DNA from 4 places in the Rhizobium sp. RHZ01 genome. Region 1 is predicted to be linked to each of the others. Evidence: predicted binding sites of a transcription regulator. Region 1 holds the regulator's gene; each other region holds the start of a gene.
The links. Region 1 encodes LexA, which represses DNA repair genes until DNA is damaged. Its sites were predicted from a motif close to TGTTCNNNNTGTGTTCNG; they were not measured.
Positions count from the first base shown of each region.

Region 2: a site for LexA is predicted at 1,220-1,237, ahead of IB248_RS16160 (metallopeptidase family protein). Genes of this name have one in related genera too.
Region 3: a site for LexA is predicted at 3,924-3,941, ahead of recA (recombinase RecA). Genes of this name have one in related genera too.
Region 4: a site for LexA is predicted at 3,019-3,036, ahead of IB248_RS05935 (ImuA family protein). Genes of this name have one in related genera too.

Region 1 is NZ_JACUZZ010000037.1:47,477-52,306, forward strand. Features, by position in the region: gene IB248_RS27875 (HAMP domain-containing methyl-accepting chemotaxis protein) at 1-888, shown strand, start outside; gene kdsA (3-deoxy-8-phosphooctulonate synthase) at 909-1,754, opposite strand; gene IB248_RS27885 (VOC family protein) at 1,751-2,635, opposite strand; gene lexA (transcriptional repressor LexA) at 2,835-3,551, shown strand; gene IB248_RS27895 (hypothetical protein) at 3,532-3,939, opposite strand; gene IB248_RS27900 (hypothetical protein) at 4,006-4,266, opposite strand; gene IB248_RS27905 (ComEC/Rec2 family competence protein) at 4,257-4,613, opposite strand.
Region 2 is NZ_JACUZZ010000014.1:85,000-89,829, forward strand. Features, by position in the region: gene IB248_RS16155 (DNA polymerase Y family protein) at 1-340, opposite strand, end outside; gene IB248_RS31785 (hypothetical protein) at 252-1,199, opposite strand; gene IB248_RS16160 (metallopeptidase family protein) at 1,361-1,798, shown strand; gene IB248_RS16165 (DUF1737 domain-containing protein) at 1,807-2,013, opposite strand; gene IB248_RS16170 (CoA ester lyase) at 2,027-2,935, opposite strand; gene IB248_RS16175 (hypothetical protein) at 3,047-3,289, shown strand; gene IB248_RS16180 (glyoxalase/bleomycin resistance/extradiol dioxygenase family protein) at 3,403-3,831, shown strand; gene leuD (3-isopropylmalate dehydratase small subunit) at 3,970-4,578, shown strand; partial or broken gene IB248_RS16190 (pyridoxal-phosphate dependent enzyme) at 4,637-4,830, opposite strand, start outside.
Region 3 is NZ_JACUZZ010000004.1:202,183-207,012, reverse strand. Features, by position in the region: gene alaS (alanine--tRNA ligase) at 1-2,554, opposite strand, end outside; gene recA (recombinase RecA) at 2,709-3,797, opposite strand; gene IB248_RS07095 (carbohydrate kinase family protein) at 4,038-4,830, shown strand, end outside.
Region 4 is NZ_JACUZZ010000003.1:283,992-288,821, forward strand. Features, by position in the region: gene ligD (non-homologous end-joining DNA ligase) at 216-1,265, opposite strand; gene IB248_RS05930 (DUF982 domain-containing protein) at 1,265-1,552, opposite strand; gene IB248_RS05935 (ImuA family protein) at 2,214-2,969, opposite strand; gene IB248_RS05940 (NUDIX domain-containing protein) at 3,291-3,788, opposite strand; gene IB248_RS05945 (VOC family protein) at 3,861-4,547, opposite strand.

The sequences.
Region 1 (4,830 bases):
GCGTTCGCGCCAGACTACGAGAGGCTACGCGAGCAGTTCAATTCGAGCGTCCGCACGCTTTCCGGCACAATGAGGGATATCGCGACGGCAACCACTACGGTCAGGACTGGCACTAGCGAAATCGCAACAAGCACGGATGATCTGGCCCGGCGAACGGAACATCAGGCCGCATCGCTGGAGCAGGCAGCCTCGGCGCTAGATCAGATCACGGTTACGGTCAAAAACTCGTCGGAACGCGCCCATGAAGCAAACGCGATGATGACGGTGACGAAGGAAAGCGCCAGCTATTCGGCAACTGTCGTGCACGAGGCCGTAGCTGCGATGGAGAAGATCGAAGCATCATCCGTGCAGATCGGCGAAATCATCAACGTCATCGACGAGATCGCCTTCCAGACCAACTTGCTCGCGCTCAATGCTGGTGTTGAGGCCGCTCGTGCCGGCGAGGCCGGAAAGGGTTTTGCCGTCGTGGCGCAAGAAGTGCGCGACCTCGCCGGCCGCTCTGCCAAGCTGGCGAAGGAAATCAAGCAGTTGGTCGAGACTTCGTCCAGTCAGGTGTCAACCGGCGTTGCCTTGGTGAACCGCACCGGCGAAGCCTTGAACAGTATCGATCAGCAGGTGCTGAAGGTGACGACGCTGATCGAGGCGATCGTGCGCTCTTCCTCTGAACAGACGACCGCGCTCGTCGAGGTCAATGCCGCCGTCAACACCATGGACAGCGTCACCCAACAAAACGCCGCGATGGCGGAGGAAACCAGCGCAGCCTGCCGCGAGCTTGGCAACGAGGCGCTACACCTCAATCACCTGCTCTCCCGCTTCGCTCTCGAAGGCACGGAGAGGACGGCAGGATCGGCATATCCCACAAAGACGAGGTTGGCGCTCGCCGGTTGACGGCGTGCACGTCCATCCATTTATCCCGCCTTGGCAATCGCATCGAAGGCCAGCAGCTTTTCGAGAAGCCGCGGCATATCCCGCAGATAGACCATGTTGGGACCATCCGAAGGCGCATTGTCAGGATCTTCGTGGGTTTCCACGAATACGCCAGCGACGCCGACGGCGACCGCCGCACGCGCGAGCGTCTCCACGAACTCGCGCTGCCCTCCGCTCGAACCGCCCTGCCCGCCCGGCTGCTGGACCGAATGCGTGGCGTCGAAGACCACGGGGGCGCCCATCGCCGCCATGATAGGCAGCGATCGCATGTCGGAGACCAGCGTATTGTAGCCGAAGGAAGCACCGCGTTCGCAAAGCAAGATGTTCGGATTTCCGCTCGAATTCAGCTTGTTGAGGACGTTCTTCATGTCCCAGGGCGCGAGGAACTGCCCCTTCTTGACGTTGATGACGCGGCCGGTCTTGGCGGCGGCAACGAGCAGGTCGGTCTGACGGCTGAGGAAAGCTGGGATCTGCAGGATGTCGACGACGGTGGACACCTCGGCACACTGCTCTTCGGTATGAATGTCGGTCAGGACAGGAAAGCCGTATTCCCTCTTGAGATCGGCGAACACTTCAAGCGCCGTTTCGAGGCCGATACCGCGCTGCGCTGACAGCGACGTCCGGTTCGCCTTGTCAAAGGAGGACTTGTAGACGAGGCCGAGACCAAGCTTGTCGCAGAGTTCCTTCAGCACACCGGCGACCATGAAGGCATGCTCGCGGCTCTCCATCTGACAAGGCCCGGCAATCAGCGACAGCTTGCCGGAATTCGAAAAGGTGACGCGGCCGGCGCCTTCGCCGACCACGACTTCGGAATTTGTCTGGCTCATCGTTTCTCCTCGAAGGCGAAGAGAGCGCCCTGTCCGGGCGCGGCCTTCACCAGAATTCGATTGTTCTTGCGCGTATAGGTCATCCCGTTAGCAGCCAATTGCGCTTCTGTCACGGCGAGATCGCCTACTTTGAAAACGATGGCAACACCACGCAGACCGCGATCGTCGGAAGGCGCAGGGATGTCGAAGTAGGCGTCCAGTCCATCCGGGGAGAGAACACTCACTCTGGCATTCGGAGTTGTCACACTCACACCGAAGGCCTCATTGGTCGTTCCCAAGCTGTGGGCGGCGGCGCGCAGGAATGGTCCAAACGCCTTGGGGTCGGGTGCCCCAAGCACGATCTCTGCGATCCCAACCACCCCATTTGCATGCACTTGCAGGGCTTTCCGGTCGGCTGGCAGCGGGTTGACACGTTGGCATGTGAAGAAAAAGAAATCTGGAGCGCGCAGGTCAACTGCAAAGGCGAGCTTAAATGCAGCCGTCACCTCCGAGCCATCGGGCATCTTCATCGGCCGCTCGAACTGCAGCATCTCGCCGCCATTGATCTTTTCGGACAGAAACCGGGCATGGTCGCGATCGGCATCCGCCGTCGCAAAGACCACGGCAGACAGCCCATCGTCTCCACATCGGAATCGAAAGGCACGGTCCCGCGCGGTGAAGACATTGCCTTTCTGCGCCGAAGCTTCATGCAGTTCGGCATTGGCGACCCCGAGAGGCTCCAGATAAGTTTCGTCGGCGAAGAATATGCAGGCATTCTCGGTCCCAAACGGGTGCCGGGCGTCGGGCGCGACGGTGAATCCCAGCTTTCCGAGACGCTCGCGCGAGAGCCTGATATTTGGAACCGGCAGCACGATGTGGTCCAGCGGATGTGCTTCGCTCATGGCAACTTCTCCGGAATTTGCGAAGATGTGCGCCGGGCAACAGGACAATGCAACCCCCTTCTACGCTTTCGGTCAAATGAGACGCAAAAACTCAGCAAGTTGCAGGCAAGATTTACGAAAATTTAGGTACTTGCGGAACACATATGGAACATATAGTGTCTGTTCTGGCTTTGTTTCACGACTCTGGGGTTCAACTTCGATGCTGACGCGCAAGCAACAGGAGCTTCTTCTCTTCATTCACGAGCGAATGAAGGAGTCCGGTGTCCCCCCTTCTTTTGATGAAATGAAGGATGCCTTGGACCTCGCGTCGAAGTCAGGCATCCACCGCCTGATTACCGCGCTGGAGGAACGGGGCTTCATTCGCCGACTGCCGAATCGAGCCCGCGCTCTGGAAGTCATCAAACTGCCCGAGGCATATAACCCGAGCCTGCAGCCCCGCCGCGGTTTTTCGCCGAGCGTTATCGAAGGCAGCCTCGGCAAACCACAGCCAGTTGTGGCGCCGAAGCCAGCGCCGCAGGCTGACAACGGCGGTCCTGCCTCTGTACCGGTCATGGGACGGATTGCTGCCGGCGTACCGATTTCGGCAATTCAGAACAATACCCATGACATCACGGTTCCCGCGGACATGCTTGGCCCAGGCGAGCACTATGCGCTTGAGGTCAAGGGCGACTCGATGATCGAGGCCGGCATCTTTGATGGCGACACGGTAATCATCCGCAACGGCAGCACCGCCAATGCCGGCGACATCGTTGTTGCGCTTGTCGATGATGAGGAAGCGACGCTCAAGCGCTTCCGCCGGAAAGGCGCCTCCATCGCACTTGAGGCGGCAAACCCGGCTTACGAGACGCGCATTTTCGGGCCTGACCGTGTCAAGGTCCAGGGCAAGCTTGTCGGCCTCATTCGCCGCTATCATTGAAGGCAAGCGGCTCGCCGTCAAAGGTGCCGCTTCGCCAATTATACGCCCGATGGCGGATCCAAGGGCGGTCGGGCCTCGTATAGGCCGTCGTGACGACGGGGCTACCTTGATCGTCGATCCTTACCTCAGCGGCACCAAAGCGACGCAAGGTTTCGCCGGTGAACAAAAGTGCGCCCGACCGGCACCCCGTCGTGCGGAGGCGAGCGGGTGTCACGACGATATCGGCCGTATCGCAGGCAGCGCCGAAGTAAGCGGGATTTTCGACGATCGTCACGACGTAGCCGCTATCGTGCGTGGCTGTGCACCGGGCGCCTTTCAGGCATACAAATCGGTTCTCAGCGCTCGTCGCAGCCTGACGTAACGCATCGCGGGCATTGCGCAATTCCACGGCAGATAACCTCTCCGATCTGCCTTGACTGTCCCGCCGCCTGATAGCGTTGACACCCTCCAACAATTACGTTGGTTGATCTAGCTCCGCGGCGAGCGCCATTCGCCATTGGTCGAAAATGAAGTCAGGCGGATGCGGCCGGTTCGGTGCAAGGACTTGTCCTCTCACAATCGCGACGAGATTGCCGTCTTCGGCAATGACCATGTCGGGCGGCGGCTCGCTCGGCGCAACCACAACAAGCACTGTTGCCAGCGCCGCAATGCCAGCGCCGAGGTAGCGGATCTTGGTGCGCAGAAGGGCAAGTAAGAGGAACCCTGCTACCGCCACAGGAAAATACCAACCCGGCAATCTGCCGATATCGATATTGCCGCCCAGGTCGAGACCATCTGGGCAATGGCGATCACGATGTCGAGCCCGAAACCGGCAATTTTCCATGGAATGACGTCGAGGCCAAAAGGTGTCAGCAGCATAGCGAGCATGCCCATCGGCATCACCACGAAAGAGACCACCGGCATGGCCATGAGATTTGCCGGCAGACCATAAGCGCTGAGCCGGTGGAAGTGCTCGACGGCGAAAAGCGCGGTCGAGAAGCCGCCGATCATCGCGGTCAGCAGGATGCCACCAAAGAAGCATATGATGAAAACGACGGGCGTTACTGCGGCGACCTGCAGCAAGGGATGTTCGTGCGGCGGCCTTCTTGACCAGATCGCGTAAACCGGCGACGAGGGCAAGCGTCGCCGCAAACGACATCCGGAGCTCGGCCGGGGGCACTTCCAAGCACGAACCAGAGGATCGCGCCCGCCCCAGCGAAGACGGACGAAACCAGGAAGAACCGCCCATGCTCTATCTCCGTTGCCACGGCGAGACGAAGCCACACGGTACAACGATCCG
Region 2 (4,830 bases), on a different contig from region 1:
TGTCAAGGAACAAGCCATCGACGCCGTCGAGAGCAACAAGCGGGGTATAGCGATCGCACCAGTCGGCGATCGCTTCCAGGAAGCGCCGGTTGGCGGCTGGGTCGTCCTCGATCACATCAAGCGTGGGGTAGATGGCGCGGGCTTCGGCGACACCCATATGCTTTCGGAGATTGAGTGTTTCGGCAGCCTCGTCCAGTGCCGTCAGCCGCATCGTATTGTTGAGGCGGCTGGAACAGACGATCGGTGCGGCTTCAGGACGTCCGTGCGAACGCCAGGAGAGCCCCCATTTCTTTCTTGCGATCCGGTCGGTTGGAAGGTGCGGAAAGTGGAGTGCCAGAATGCGTTGCGCGTTCGTCTGGAAGGCGAGGGTTGGCTGATTGGGAGACGGCGAAAAAACGGCGGTCATGGGGGTTCCACTCCAGTAGAAAGGAGAGGGGAGCCGGGTTGCGGCTCTTCTCCAGGGTGAGATGAAAAACCGGATTGCCGATGCTACCGCCCAGCATCGTGCCATCCGGCAAGGGGCGCGCCTGTGCCGGCGCGGGTGCTGCAAGGAAGCGGAAATAAGCGCTGCTGGCTTCTTCCTCTCCAGCCTGCCGCAACAGGAAAAGCGGGCGTTTCGATGCTTTCGCCCGCAAGCTCAAACGACGGCTCTCCGTCAGGCCGAAGGGCTTTGGGTTGCCGCGGATCTCCAGAACCGTCGCAGGAAAAACGCCGCTTTCGACTGCAGATTCCGCAAGCCAGAGAGCGTCTTCAAGCTTGCGCGGACTGGCATAGAAGAACTGGTCCGGTTTCAGACCGAAATCTCGTAACCCTACGGCGTAGGGGACGCCTGCTTCCATCGTGGAAACCATGTCCGCGATCCACAGGATCGGTAGCGGCGCACTGTGGCTCTCCTCGACTTGACGCTGCAGCATGGCGGCAAGCGCCAGCACAAAGCCGCTGCCGGCACCGGCCTCCCGCAAGAGGTCGGTGCGAGCCTCGGTGATCCCGTCGAGCGGCAAGCCGCCATCGATCGCCTCGTCGAGTGCGGGTATTCCAAGAGGAAGACGCGGGCCGCTGTCGTTCTTGGCGGCGAGGCCATTGTCGGCCAAGGCTTCGCTTTGCGCGGCCGCCAAGGCCGGCGCGGGCTTCCCTTCAAGCTTTGCAATGGTTTCGCGGAGCGCAAAAAGCCGCTCGCGCGTCACGGCCGACTGTGCCATGACGTTCTCCAAGTCTCATATGTTCCTGTTATGTTCTTATGGATTCCAGAGGCGGGCGAAAGAGTCAACAGGCATTTGATGTGAATTTATTCCTGCCTTTGATTCCGCTCTCGAAAATCGTGCGCAAAGGTTCTATATGGGCGGCAAAGGAAGGAATATTAATGGCCCGCATAGACCAGAGCGAGGATTGGCGGGATCGCCACGCGCCGACGATCAGTACCTTCGAGTCGTTGGCGATGGAGGCATATAGCCACCTGCCGGAAGAATTCCGCTCGCTGACCACCAATCTGACCATCGAGATCGAGGATTTCCCTGACGACGACGTGTTCGAGGACATGGCGCTGGAAACGCCATTCGACCTTCTCGGCCTCTTTGAAGGCCGGGGCATCTCGGAGCGTTTCACGATGGAAACCGGCGAACTGCCGAACCGTATCCGCCTCTACAGGCGGCCGATCCTCGACTACTGGGCGGAGAACGACGAGACGCTGGGCGATATCATCACCCACGTCCTCATCCACGAGATCGGCCACCATTTCGGTCTCAGCGACGACGACATGGAACGGATCGAGGCAAGTGCCGAAGAGGCGGCCGAACGCTAAGCCTTCGCTTACTGTTCGGATAGCTTCATGTCCGGGTGGTAGTCCTTGCCTTCGACTTCCTTGACGATCGCCTGAGCGCACATCACCTGGCCGGTCTGGGTGTTGAAGGTCAGCGACGGCGAGCCGTTCAGCGACCAGCCCTTGTTGAGGGCGTCGGTTACGCGATGACAGAAAGCGGCATCATCCTGGCCGGTCAGAAGGCGATAAAGCTTCATCTAGAGTCGTCTTTCACTTCGCCGTTTGGCGCTCAGTAATCAGGCGGGCTTTATGAACCAGACTTTCCGCCTGGACAAGATGCAGCCGCTCGATCATCCGTCCATTGACATTGATGACGTTCAGACCTTCGGCAGCCGGGTCGGCAAAGGCGGCGATGATTGCCTCCGCCTCGGCAATTGCCGCCTTGTCCGGGCCGAAATGCCGGTTTGACGCTTCGATCTGAGCAGGATGGATCAGCATCTTGCCGTCGAAGCCCATGGCCCGGGCATGCGCGCATTCGGCGTCGAAGGCATCTGCGTCCTTGAAATCATTGAAGACACTGTCGATCGCGTCGAGGCCATAGGCACGCACGGCAAGAACCACCTGCATCAGCCAGGGCACGAGATAGGTGCGGCCGGGCTGCGGCAAGACACCGGTCTCTTTGCGCAGGTCGTTGAGGCCAACGACGAAACAATCGAGTCTTGAGCCCGGCGTGCGTCCGGCTTCGGCGATCGCCGCCGCGTTCAGAATGCCGCGGGGCGTTTCGATCATCGCCCAGATGCGGAGGCTTTCCGGCGCATCGGCATCGGCAAGCCGGTCGCTGATGGACATCACATCCTGAGGCTCGTCCACTTTCGGCAGAAGCACGGCATCCGGTTCCAATGCCAAGACCAGCTCCATGTCGGCATTGCCGAATGTGGAAGCCAGCGCATTGATGCGGATGATCCGCTCCTTGTTCACCAGAGGAGGGCCCGAAAAAAAGGCTTTCAGATTGTCGCGGGCTTCCGCCTTTCGCTCCAGCGCCACCGAGTCCTCGAGATCGAAGATCACGGCGTCGCAATCGAGCGCATGGGTCTTTTCCAAGGCGCGTGCATTGATGGCCGGAACGCTTAGCACCGAACGGCGGAGATTCAAGGAACGAGTCGGAGAGTTGCGGGTCATCACAAATCTGTGCCAAGCTTTGTGATGGGTGGCAAGACAACAAAAAGCCATGCTCACCTTGCAGAGAAAGAAATGAAGGACCACATTCCTTTCCGAAGAAAGGTCTAAACCATGCAAAGCATTCGTTCCGTCTTCCTCCTGCTCGCAGGCATCACAGCCTTCATTGCGTTGGCGCTCCTCACATTTTCTGTGACGCTCGCAGTTGGCGGTATCCTGACGGTGCTCATGGTTGGCCGCGCGCTTTCGCTGAAGATGAAACCGGCCCCCGTTCGCGCCACCGCCAGAACGAAGTCACATTCCGGCGAGAGCATGCGTATCTGGAATGACGGGCGCGGCACGATCATCGACCTCTGACCGTCGGGTCGTTTCCAGAAAAATTTCGACATCGCTGTCGGCTCGGCTGATCTTCCCGCGTCTTTGAAAGGCCAGGGCTTTTGCCCAAACCAAATCAAACAATGGAGGACAGAATGGATACCGCAACGGAAACCGGCGCAACGAAAATGCCGCCGGTCAAGAATGGCTTGTTGCCTTATGTCACCGTCGACGGTGCTTTGAAGGCGGCGGAATTCTACAAGCGTGCGTTCGGCGCCGAGGAGGCTTTTGTCGTTCCTCCTGACGAAAACGGGCGGACGATGCATGTTCACCTCTACGTCAACGGAAGCTCGCTGATGCTCTGCGATGCCTACCCCGAGCATGGTCATCCCTTCGAAAAGCACCAGGGCTTCAGTCTCCAGCTTGTTATCGACGATATCGATTTCTGGTGGGAGCGCGCGGTTCAGGCTGGCGTAGAGGTGATCATGCCCGTTCAGCTGATGTTCTGGGGCGATCGGTATGGCCAGCTTCGCGATCCGTTCGGGGTTCTCTGGGCAATGAATGCGCCAGCGAATGCAAGTTGATCTCACGATATCCATGGATGGCTGCGCGTCGAATCCGCGCGCAGCCTTTTCCGCGGTGTAAATTTTCCTTCATTTTGGCCGAAATCTGGACTAAACGCTGATCAACAAAACTACGTCTGCTGACATTGGAGCCAGGCCATGGACAAATTCGTAAAGCTGACGGGCGTTGCTGCCCCTCTGCCTGTTGTCAACATCGACACCGACATGATCATTCCGAAGGATTACCTGAAGACGATCAAGCGCACCGGTCTTGGCAAGGGTCTTTTCGCCGAAGCCCGTTACAATGAAGACGGTTCTCCGAACCCGGATTTCGTGCTGAACAAGCCGGCCTATCAGAATGCGAAGATCCTGGTTGCCGGTGACAATTTCGGTTGCGGCTCCTCGCGCGAGCATGCGCCATGGGCGCTTCTCGACTTCGGCATCCGTTGCGTAATCTCGACCAGCTTCGCCGACATCTTCTACAACAACTGTTTCAAGAACGGCATTCTGCCGATCAAGGTCAGCCAGGAAAACCTCGACAAGCTGATGGACGACGCCTCGCGCGGCTCCAATGCGATCCTGACGGTCGACCTGGAAAACCTTGAGATCACCGGTCCGGACGGCGGTTCGATCAAGTTCGATCTCGACGAGTTCAAGCGCCACTGCCTGCTGAACGGCCTCGACGATATCGGCCTGACACTCGAGAAGGGCAAGGCAATCGACAGCTTCGAAGCCAAGAACGCGGCATCGCGCCCCTGGGCTGCTTAAGTCTTAAAAACATAGCATTCGAGAAAGCCGGGTTTTCGCCCGGCTTTTCTTTTGCTGCTTACAGCAACCGTTCTTTCCAAACCTTCAGCTTTTCCAGCGAGACACCGATGCCGCCGCAGACTTCGATCAGCGGATTATTGAAGCGGGCGAGAATATCGGAATGCACGTCGGCCACCGCCAGGGCGGCCCCGCAGGCGGGCTCGACCAGAATGCGATAGGCATCGGCGAACTTCAGGCAGGCGGTGACCGCCT
Region 3 (4,830 bases), on a different contig from region 1:
CAAGAGCCGCCGACGCAACGCGCACGAGATCGACGGCGCTGAACCGGCTCGTCAGGTCCGGGGTCACGGCAACCACTGCGCTCGCCTTGCCGTCTTCGGCGACGCCGATCAACGCGACGACGCCGGAACCGAGGCTTGCCTTGCCATCATCGGCCAAGCCCTTGAGCTCCTTGGGATCGACGCCGGAAATTGCCTTGCCGAGGAACTTGACGCCGGCAACATCACGAACCGCATCGGCAGGGCCGCCCTGCCCTCCGCCCATCGCAAGCTTGCGTTTGGCATCGGCCAGCTCGCGCTCGAGCTTCCGGCGTTCGTCCACCAGCGCCTCAACGCGAGCAAGAACATCCGCCGGCTGCACCTTCAGCGACGTTGCGAGCGATTTGACGCGCTCGTCCTGCTCCGCCAGGTATTCGCGCGCAGATTCGCCGGTGACCGCCTCGATACGACGCACGCCGGCGCCTACCGCGCTTTCGCCAAGAATGCGGATCAGCCCGATCTGCCCCGTCGCGCCGATATGCGTGCCGCCGCAAAGTTCGATCGAATAGGCCTTGCCGGCCTTTGCGCCACGCACGCCCTGGCCCATGGCCACAACGCGAACTTCGTCACCGTATTTCTCGCCGAACAGCGCCATTGCGCCTTCCGCGATCGCGTCATCGACGCTCATCAGGCGGGTCGTGACGGGCGAATTCTGCAACACGATCTCGTTCGCCATGTCCTCGACGACCTTCAGCTCGTCGGCCGTCATCGGCTTTGGATGAGAAACGTCGAAGCGCAGGCGCTCGGGCGCAACCAGCGAGCCCTTCTGAGCCACATGCGTGCCCAACACTTCGCGCAGCGCCTCGTGCAGCAAGTGGGTGGCGGAGTGGTTCGCGCGCAGACGCGAACGGCGCGCATGGTCGACCGTCAACGCAACCGGCTCGCCGGCCTTCACTGTGCCCTCGACAACAGTGCCGATGTGGACGAAGAGGCCCTCGCCCTTCTTCTGGGTGTCGGTGATTTCAACCTTCGCGGTATCGGAGGTGATGACACCGGTATCGCCCATCTGGCCGCCGGACTCGCCGTAGAACGGCGTTTGGTTGACGACGATCTGAACCTTGTCGCCGGCCGACGCAGCATCGACCGCGGCACCGTCCTTCACGATGGCCTGAACAACGCCTTCTGCGGTCTCAGTGTCGTAGCCGAGGAACTCGGACGCGCCGTGCTTTTCCTTGAGTTCAAACCAGATCGTCTCGGTAGCCTTGTCGCCGGAGCCGGCCCAGTGCGAACGCGCCTCGGCCTTCTGGCGTTCCATGGCGTCCGTAAAGCCTGATATGTCGACGCCGATTTCGCGGGCGCGCAGCGCATCCTGTGTCAGATCGAGTGGGAAGCCATAGGTGTCGTAAAGCTTGAACGCGGTTTCGCCGTCGAGCATGTCGCCCTTGCCGAGCGTCGTCGTTGCATCGGAAAGCAGTGAAAGACCACGCTCCAGCGTCTTGCGGAAGCGAGTTTCCTCCAGCTTCAGCGTCTCGGAGATCAGCGATTCCGCACGCACCAGCTCCGGATAGGCGCGACCCATCTCCTGAACGAGTGTCGGCAACAGCTTCCAGATCATCGGTTCCTTGGCACCCAGGAGCTCGGCGTGGCGCATTGCGCGGCGCATGATGCGGCGAAGCACGTAGCCGCGGCCTTCGTTGGACGGCAACACGCCATCGGCAATCAGGAACGCAGAGGAGCGCAGGTGGTCGGCGATGACACGGTGGCTCGCACGGCGCTCGCCCTCGGCCCTTACACCCGTGACCTCCTCGGAAGCCTCGATCAGGGCACGGAACAGGTCAATGTCGTAGTTATCGTGCTTGCCCTGCAGAACTGCCGCGACGCGCTCCAGTCCCATACCGGTATCGATCGACGGACGCGGAAGGTCGATGCGCTCTTCCTTCGTGACCTGCTCGTACTGCATGAAGACGAGGTTCCAGATCTCGATGAAGCGGTCACCATCTTCCTCCGGCGAACCGGGAGGGCCGCCCCAGATATGAGCGCCGTGGTCGTAGAAGATTTCCGAGCATGGGCCGCACGGGCCGGTATCACCCATCGCCCAGAAATTGTCGCTGGTGGGAATACGGATGATCTTCTCGTCCGGCAGGCCTGCGATCTTCTTCCAGAGGTTAAAGGCCTCATCATCCGTGTGATAGACGGTGACCAGCAGCCGCTTGGCGTCGAGCGCAAATTCCTTGGTGATCAGGTTCCAGGCAAGTTCGATCGCCCGCTCCTTGAAGTAATCGCCGAATGAGAAGTTGCCGAGCATCTCGAAGAAGGTGTGGTGGCGTGCGGTGTAGCCAACGTTATCAAGGTCGTTATGCTTGCCGCCGGCGCGGACGCACTTCTGCGCGGTCGAGGCCGTCTTGTATGGACGCTGCTCCAGACCGGTGAAAACGTTCTTGAACTGCACCATGCCGGCATTGGTGAACATCAGCGTCGGATCGTTGCGCGGCACCAACGGGCTCGACGGAACGATTTCGTGGCCGTTCTTCTTGAAGTAGTCGAGGAAGGTCGACCGGATATCATTCACACCGCTCATGCTATGCCCTTCAATGCTGCCGGAAGGCAGGTCAAAACTTAAATCCAGTGGCTTTTATCGCTCGCCTTAACCACTGTCCAGCAGACAAACAAAACCGGCCGCAATCTCATTAGGAATGCGACCGGTTTTGAACTCTGGGAAACCGCCAGGCAAATCAGCCGTCTGCAGCCTCGTCGCCGTCATTTGCATCAGGGCCGCCATTCTGCAGGAAGCGGTCCGCAATCAGGCCAGCATTCTGACGAAGCGCCGTCTCGATCTCGCGCAGGAGATCCGGATTGTCACGCAGGAACAGCTTCGCATTTTCGCGGCCCTGGCCAAGACGCTGGCTATTATAGGAGAACCAGGCCCCTGATTTCTCGACGATACCCGCCTTGACACCAAGGTCGACCAGTTCGCCGGTCTTCGAAACGCCTTCACCATACATGATGTCGAATTCGACCTGCTTGAAGGGAGGCGCCATCTTGTTCTTGACGACCTTGACGCGCGTCTGGTTGCCGATGACCTCTTCCCGCTCCTTGACTGCACCGATACGACGGATGTCGAGGCGAACGGACGCATAGAATTTCAGCGCGTTGCCGCCGGTCGTCGTTTCCGGCGAACCGAACATGACACCAATCTTCATGCGGATCTGGTTGATGAAGATGACCATGGTGTTGGACTTCGAAATCGAAGCCGTCAGCTTGCGCAGCGCCTGGCTCATCAGGCGCGCCTGAAGGCCCGGCAGATTGTCGCCCATTTCGCCTTCGATTTCGGCACGCGGCGTCAGCGCGGCAACCGAGTCGACGACAAGAACGTCGACAGCGCCGGAACGCACCAGCGTATCGGTGATCTCGAGCGCCTGCTCGCCAGTATCCGGCTGCGAGATCAGGAGGTTCTGCAGATCGACACCGAGCTTGCGGGCGTAAACCGGGTCAAGCGCGTGTTCCGCATCGACGAAGGCACAGATGCCACCCTTCTTCTGCGATTCCGCTATCGTCTGCAGCGCCAGCGTCGTCTTACCCGAGCTTTCTGGTCCGTAAATCTCAATGATACGGCCCTTTGGAAGGCCGCCGATGCCGAGCGCTATATCCAACCCGAGAGAACCCGTCGAAACCGTCTCGATCTCGACGACATTCTCATTCGAGCCGAGCTTCATGATTGAGCCCTTGCCGAACGACCGCTCGATCTGTGAGAGTGCCGCTTCAAGTGCCTTGCTTTTGTCCACCGATTTGTCCTCTACAAGCCGCAATGTATTCTGTGACATTCGATCCACCTTTAGGTTATTGAAGCCGCTCAAGCAATGTCGCCAGCGATGGCGATTTTGTACCGCATTTGTTCTCATTGCGCAAGTTGCGTGCAAATAATTGAAACAAAAAGGTAAATTTGCCAGTGTTCTACATTTGTTTTCGTGATGGAAAGCAACGGCTTAGATATAGCGCTCTGGTCGCCAGCCGACCAGCGGCGGCAGGACGATTCGTATCTTTCGACCATGCGGGACGATGAAATGAAGCGGAAGATTCTTGTCCTCGGCGGAGCCCACATCGACAGGCGCGGACGCATCTCAGGCGACACCGTGCCAGGCGCCAGCAATCCAGGCTCATGGTTTGAGGAGCCGGGCGGCGGCGGCTTCAATGCGGCGCGCAACCTTGCCAGGTTGGGCTTCGATGTGACGATGATTTCACCGCGTGGCGGCGATCCGATCGGCGAGATGGTCGGCGAGGCGGCCGACTTCGCTGGGGTTCATGATCGCCCCTTCATTTTCCTGGATCGGAAGACGCCGAGTTACACCGCAATCATCGAGAGCGACGGAAACCTCGTGATTGCGCTTGCCGACATGGATCTCTATCGGATGTTCGTACCGCGGCGCCTTTCGATCCGTGCCGTACGTGACGCCTTTGCCGCCACCGATTTCATTCTCATTGATGCCAACCTGCCGGCAGAGACGCTGGCATCGATCGTCGAGCGCGCAAAAGCTCTCGGCAAGCCGGTGGGCGCGATCGCCATCTCGCCCGCGAAGGCCCTCAAGCTCAAACCATGCATCGAAGGGATCGACTATCTTTTCCTCAACGAGGCCGAGGCTGCCGCATTGACCGGCGAGCGCCCAAACGATCCCGCGCACTGGCCGTCACTGCTGGGTGACATCGGTTTACGCGGTGGCGTCGTCACCCGCGGCCAACGCGAGCTGATCGCCTTCGCGGATCGCCATGTTGTTGCCCAGCAGCCGGCAAACCTCGAAGATGTCGCGGATGTCACCGGTGCGGGTGACTCGCTTGCAGCCGGCGTTATCTCCGGATTGA
Region 4 (4,830 bases), on a different contig from region 1:
CCAGCTCCCGGCCGCTCGGACATCGGCGTGCGGAACCACTTCCGGCGCTTTGTCGGCCTCTCTGAAATGCGGTAATCTCATTCGCTTTGCGAGCGATGGGTTCTTCTCCAGGTGTCGTTCTTCGAACGCGGTGCACCCCTCCGCCTTTTGCGCATTGTCGCCCAGCTTACAGCCAATGAGAAAGTCGCATGTGCTGGTCATGTCTACTTTCCAGGTCATGAATCGCAGCCGACTTCGAGCACCGCCGCATTGTCCTGGTGCTCTCGCAGCCCCTTGTAGGAGGCGTGCCGAAGCTTTCCATCATGCGTCCATGCTCGATACTCAACTTCGGCGATGAGGGTCGGCTGCACCCAGACAATGTCCTTCTGGCGGCCGTCGTACACGACTGGCGGCCGCCTTCTGACGATGCGGTCCAGCAGTTTCCGAAGCGCGGCCGCGCTATTTTCATTGAAACCCGTGCCAACGTTGCCAACATAAATCCACGCGTCCCCCTTTCGAGCAGCCAGCAGCAGACTGCCGATCCCTCCTCGCGCCACAGGCGATGGCTCGTATCCGACCACGATAAAGCTGTCGCGCTGGACGCATTTGATCTTGACCCAATCGCCAAGGCGACCTGATCGATAACTGCTGTCCTTGTGCTTGGCGATTATCCCTTCGAGCCCATGCCGGGATGCAGCGGCAAAAATCTCACGGCCATCACCATCAATGGTATCGGACAGGCGGATAGCGCCATCCTCGTTTCGCAAGAGTGACTCCAGAAAGTAGCGCCGCGCCGTCAGTTCCAAGCTGCGGATATCGTGACCGTCGAAATAAAGCAGATCAAAAGCCATCATCATCGCCTGGCCGGACCGAAGCTTGCCTCCTCGTCCCCCGAGCGAGTTCTGCAGCATTCCGAAGTGAGGGCGACCTTCGGGATCGAGGACTACCGCCTCCCCGTCGATGATGGCGCTCCCAACATCCAGTGCCTTAGCCGCCTGGTCAATGTGTGGGAAGCGATGCGTCCAGTCGTGTCCGCCACGCGTCAGGATGCGAACGTTACCCTTGTTGAGGTGGACCGCGATCCGATACCCATCCCACTTTACTTCATAGAACCATTCGTCGCCGACCGGCGGGCGCGGCTTCAAAAGCGCCAGGCACGGCTCGATCCGGTCGGGCATTGGGTCGAATGGCAGCTGAGGCTGCTTGGGGTCGCGCGGCTCTCGTGGACGGGAACGGATTGGCTGGTAGTCGGCCAGCAACGGCCGTTCACGAGGAGCCTTCACCATTAGCCAGCCTTTTTCATCTCGGCGATGTCGTCGGGAAGTACGAGCATGCCTGCCTCGTGGGCAGCATCGACGAACGCGGCCCTGGCTGTATCGGCATCGGTATAAAATTCCAAGGCCTCCACCGATCGCATCAGCGCACTGTGAAATTTCTCGCCGCCGCGATGATGCCATTTGCCGCTGAGCAGCATGGCCGCCAGTTGGTCGACGGTCTCCGCTTTTCGATATCGTCCCATGCCATCGATTTCGACCTGCAGGGGCTTAATAAACACGGGAAGATCGACGGCCATGGCGAAACTCCTTGACATATCTCCGCCCACTAAAATGCCAAGTGATTCGTTTGTCTAGGGGAGTGAAAATATATAAGTCCAGCGGAACAAAAGCGTCGCATGGGAGTTAACCTTTCCCCTGAAGGATAGCCGTTTCCATTTGGAAAACACTTCTCTGGGTCCACTCTGATGTGGCTTTTTGCGGGATTGCTCAACTCTTTATATCAGTCATCACTAAATCAAAGAGCGTTGTGTCGTTGCCCAGCGAGCAATGGTGCATCAATCTGCGCTGGATTCCCGTACCTCCCGGGCGCACCAACTGGCAGGTCCTTTTTGCGCTCAGTTCCCACAGTTGATCATCGCTCAGATCTTGGCTTCCAACCCCGCGTTAGACCGCTGCTCATGCATTTCTGAGCGGTATCGAGCTGGTCTCGAAGGAAGCGGCAGTCGTCGATCAGTGTGGCAATCGTGGCATGCAGATCGCCATCGTGCCACTCTATAGCTTGATCGACTGGACTAATTTCCTCGCGCACTTGCTTCATCGCAGACATGACATTTCCTTTGTCGTCTTCGGTTTCATCGGACAGGATTTGTTAAGGTCACCCGGCGTCACTGCTCGGCGAACATGCGCGTCATGCGGCGTGTACCAGCAAGGTGGATTAGATGAGTGATCCTGGTAAACTCAACTGGCATGGGCGGATCGATTTCCTCCGGTACTCCAAGTTCCAGCCGACGTTGGGATCGCAATGCGACCGGACAAATCACAAGCTTCGACTTCGAACTCGGCACACTCGCCAGCTTTCACTCTCATTAACTCCAGCATCCAGCGAGCCCTCCCCACACCAGGAACAGGAAGCTCTTCCGATGGCATAACGCTTACCCTCCATCGCGTGGCCGAGGCCGTTGGCTGACCGAAGTCCGTTGCCTCGCTCTGTCGGCGCCACCGCCGAATAATCAATCCCAGTGTGCCGGACTTTTCCGCCGCCAGTTGCAGCCGTCGGGACGCCGTCATCGGCAGTCGAACCAATTCAGCAACGACGGCTCCTAGTGCACCGTAGGAAAGGGCTTCCTCCATCGACGCGAGAACATCCTCCTCTCGATCCGCTTCGACGAATATTACCCGGTTCGGGTGAAGGCCGACCTGCGCCAGCGCAGGAAAGAAGAGATCCGGTCGGGTAAGGCACCAAATCACTTTCCCTTTCGTGCGAGCGGCGACCCCGGCTGCAAAAAGGGCTGCGGCTGCCCCATCCACGGCCCCCGCACCACCGCCCGCGAACTCGTGGATCGCTCCCAATGCCAGCCCCCCACCAGGCAGATGGCTATCAATTTCCGGCACACCAAATGGCAGGGCGCATTTCCGTCGCGATAGGGCGCCATCAAGATGAGAAATACGCTCGCGAAGCTCGGAAATAACGGGGTTTGCGCTCGCATGCGCCATCTGTAGCCTTCGTCAATTCATGGGTTCCATCTCGCTTTGGAAGCGATTATGTTCTACATGTGTTCCGGTAAGGCAGTCTAGTCAATAGGGCTATCTGCGGTCACCATGGGCAGCTCGGCTTTTCTAGGGGTGGCATGAAAATGATCCGCGAACGAATCCAATGCCGTAGCCGGTCGAAATTCAAGTTCGTACGATATCTAACGATGAGAAAAAATTCCTGCGACGAGAGAACCTCGCGGAAGTATCGCGGCTCAATCATACCTTGGTGTGCGGCGTCTGCGACCGGAGTATCGAACTCGGCCGCAAAGCTGGCAACACGTATCAGGCCACTGATCTTGCGCTAGCTTTCCACTTCCGACCCAACTTTAGGATCAACCCCTTCAGCTCTGGCTCTTGCACCAAGACGGCTGCTTCTCGCGGATGTCTCCAAATCAAATCGCGCTGGTCTTGCTCTGGAAACTTTAAGCGCTCCCGCCTGACCTCGAGCAGATAAACGCCGACGATCGAAGTTACGTGCTCGTTGTCCTTCAGGTACTTCGTATACGTGTAATGACCGAAGGTCTTCTTCCTGATCTTTCCCCGGACGCCGGCCTCTTCCCACGCTTCCCGCTCTGCGGCCTGGTACGCTTTCAAATTAGCGCACGGCCATCCCTTGGGAATGGTCCACCGCTTTGTTTGGCGGGTCGTGATCAGAAGTATGTCGATACCGCGGAGAGATTTCCGATAGCAAAGCGCCCCGACCTGCTCCGCCAGGTCGCCTGCAAAAACCCTGTGCGTGTAAGGCGTCAGCTTCGAGAAATGTCGATCCGGCTGGTCCATCGCGCGAACATGGAGCGAAGGCCGATACGCGGCAAGGCTTTCGAGTAAGTGGCCTCGCCCCTGCGGCCATGGCTAGGTAGGCAACGGCTCTCCCGTTTGTTCCTTTACCATGTATTCCGCATACCAGATTGGCCAACCTTCATCGTGTTGCCCGGTCAGTTTCTCGTGTTCACCATGGGCCTCTGACGCGCGCCGCAGCGCGGCCTCGAGTTCGGCGGAAGAAACGAAGGCTGCCCCGCCCGTGTCTATGCGACCCGGCAAGCGGCCGGTGACCTCCTGCAACAACCAGCCGTTCCCATCAGGATCATTGAACGAGGCGTAGGTCCTATAGGTGCGGCGCTCAGGGTCGCGGCCGCTTACTCTCCGGCTCCCGAAAAGGTACGGCTCGTCGGTACCAATCTTTTCTTCGCCTGCATGAAACACTTCGCTGATCCGTACACCGCGCGCCAGAAGTTCCTCGCGCGCCGCGCCGATGTCGGAGACGATCAGATATAGGCCCCGCGCAGAACCGGGCGCAGCCGAAGTGACGTTCTTTCCGAAGATGACCGAGCATCCCGAACCGGGCGGCGTGAACTGGATTACGCGCCACTCGCTACCAGCGGTGAAGTCGCCGTCTAGCCGCCAGCCAAGGCTCGCGTAGAAGCTCTTGGCCCGATCGACGTCGGCTACGGGGATTACGACCACTTCCAGCTTCATGTCGACGCCTCGATCGCGCGTGGGCCGGGGTGAATTTTCGCTGCGAACCTCGGTATTACCCATCTCGAGTCTCCTAGATTGTTTAGCTGCGAGATAAACGGCAGGTGGGGAGCGCTCACGGATGACGCGAGTTATCAAACTCTACAAACCTGCACTACGGCCGACATCAACGCGATTGCCCCTATGGTGCCCCCAGACCCGAAGTCGGATTTTAGTCGGCACGCCTCATCGAGACAACAATCCGGCAGTTGCGAGGATTTGCCGCCCATTTTCGCTGGCGTCTAAACGGAGGTTATGGCTCCGATTTCCTTGCAAGCACCAACGCTGCTTCGATGCCCGCCTCTAG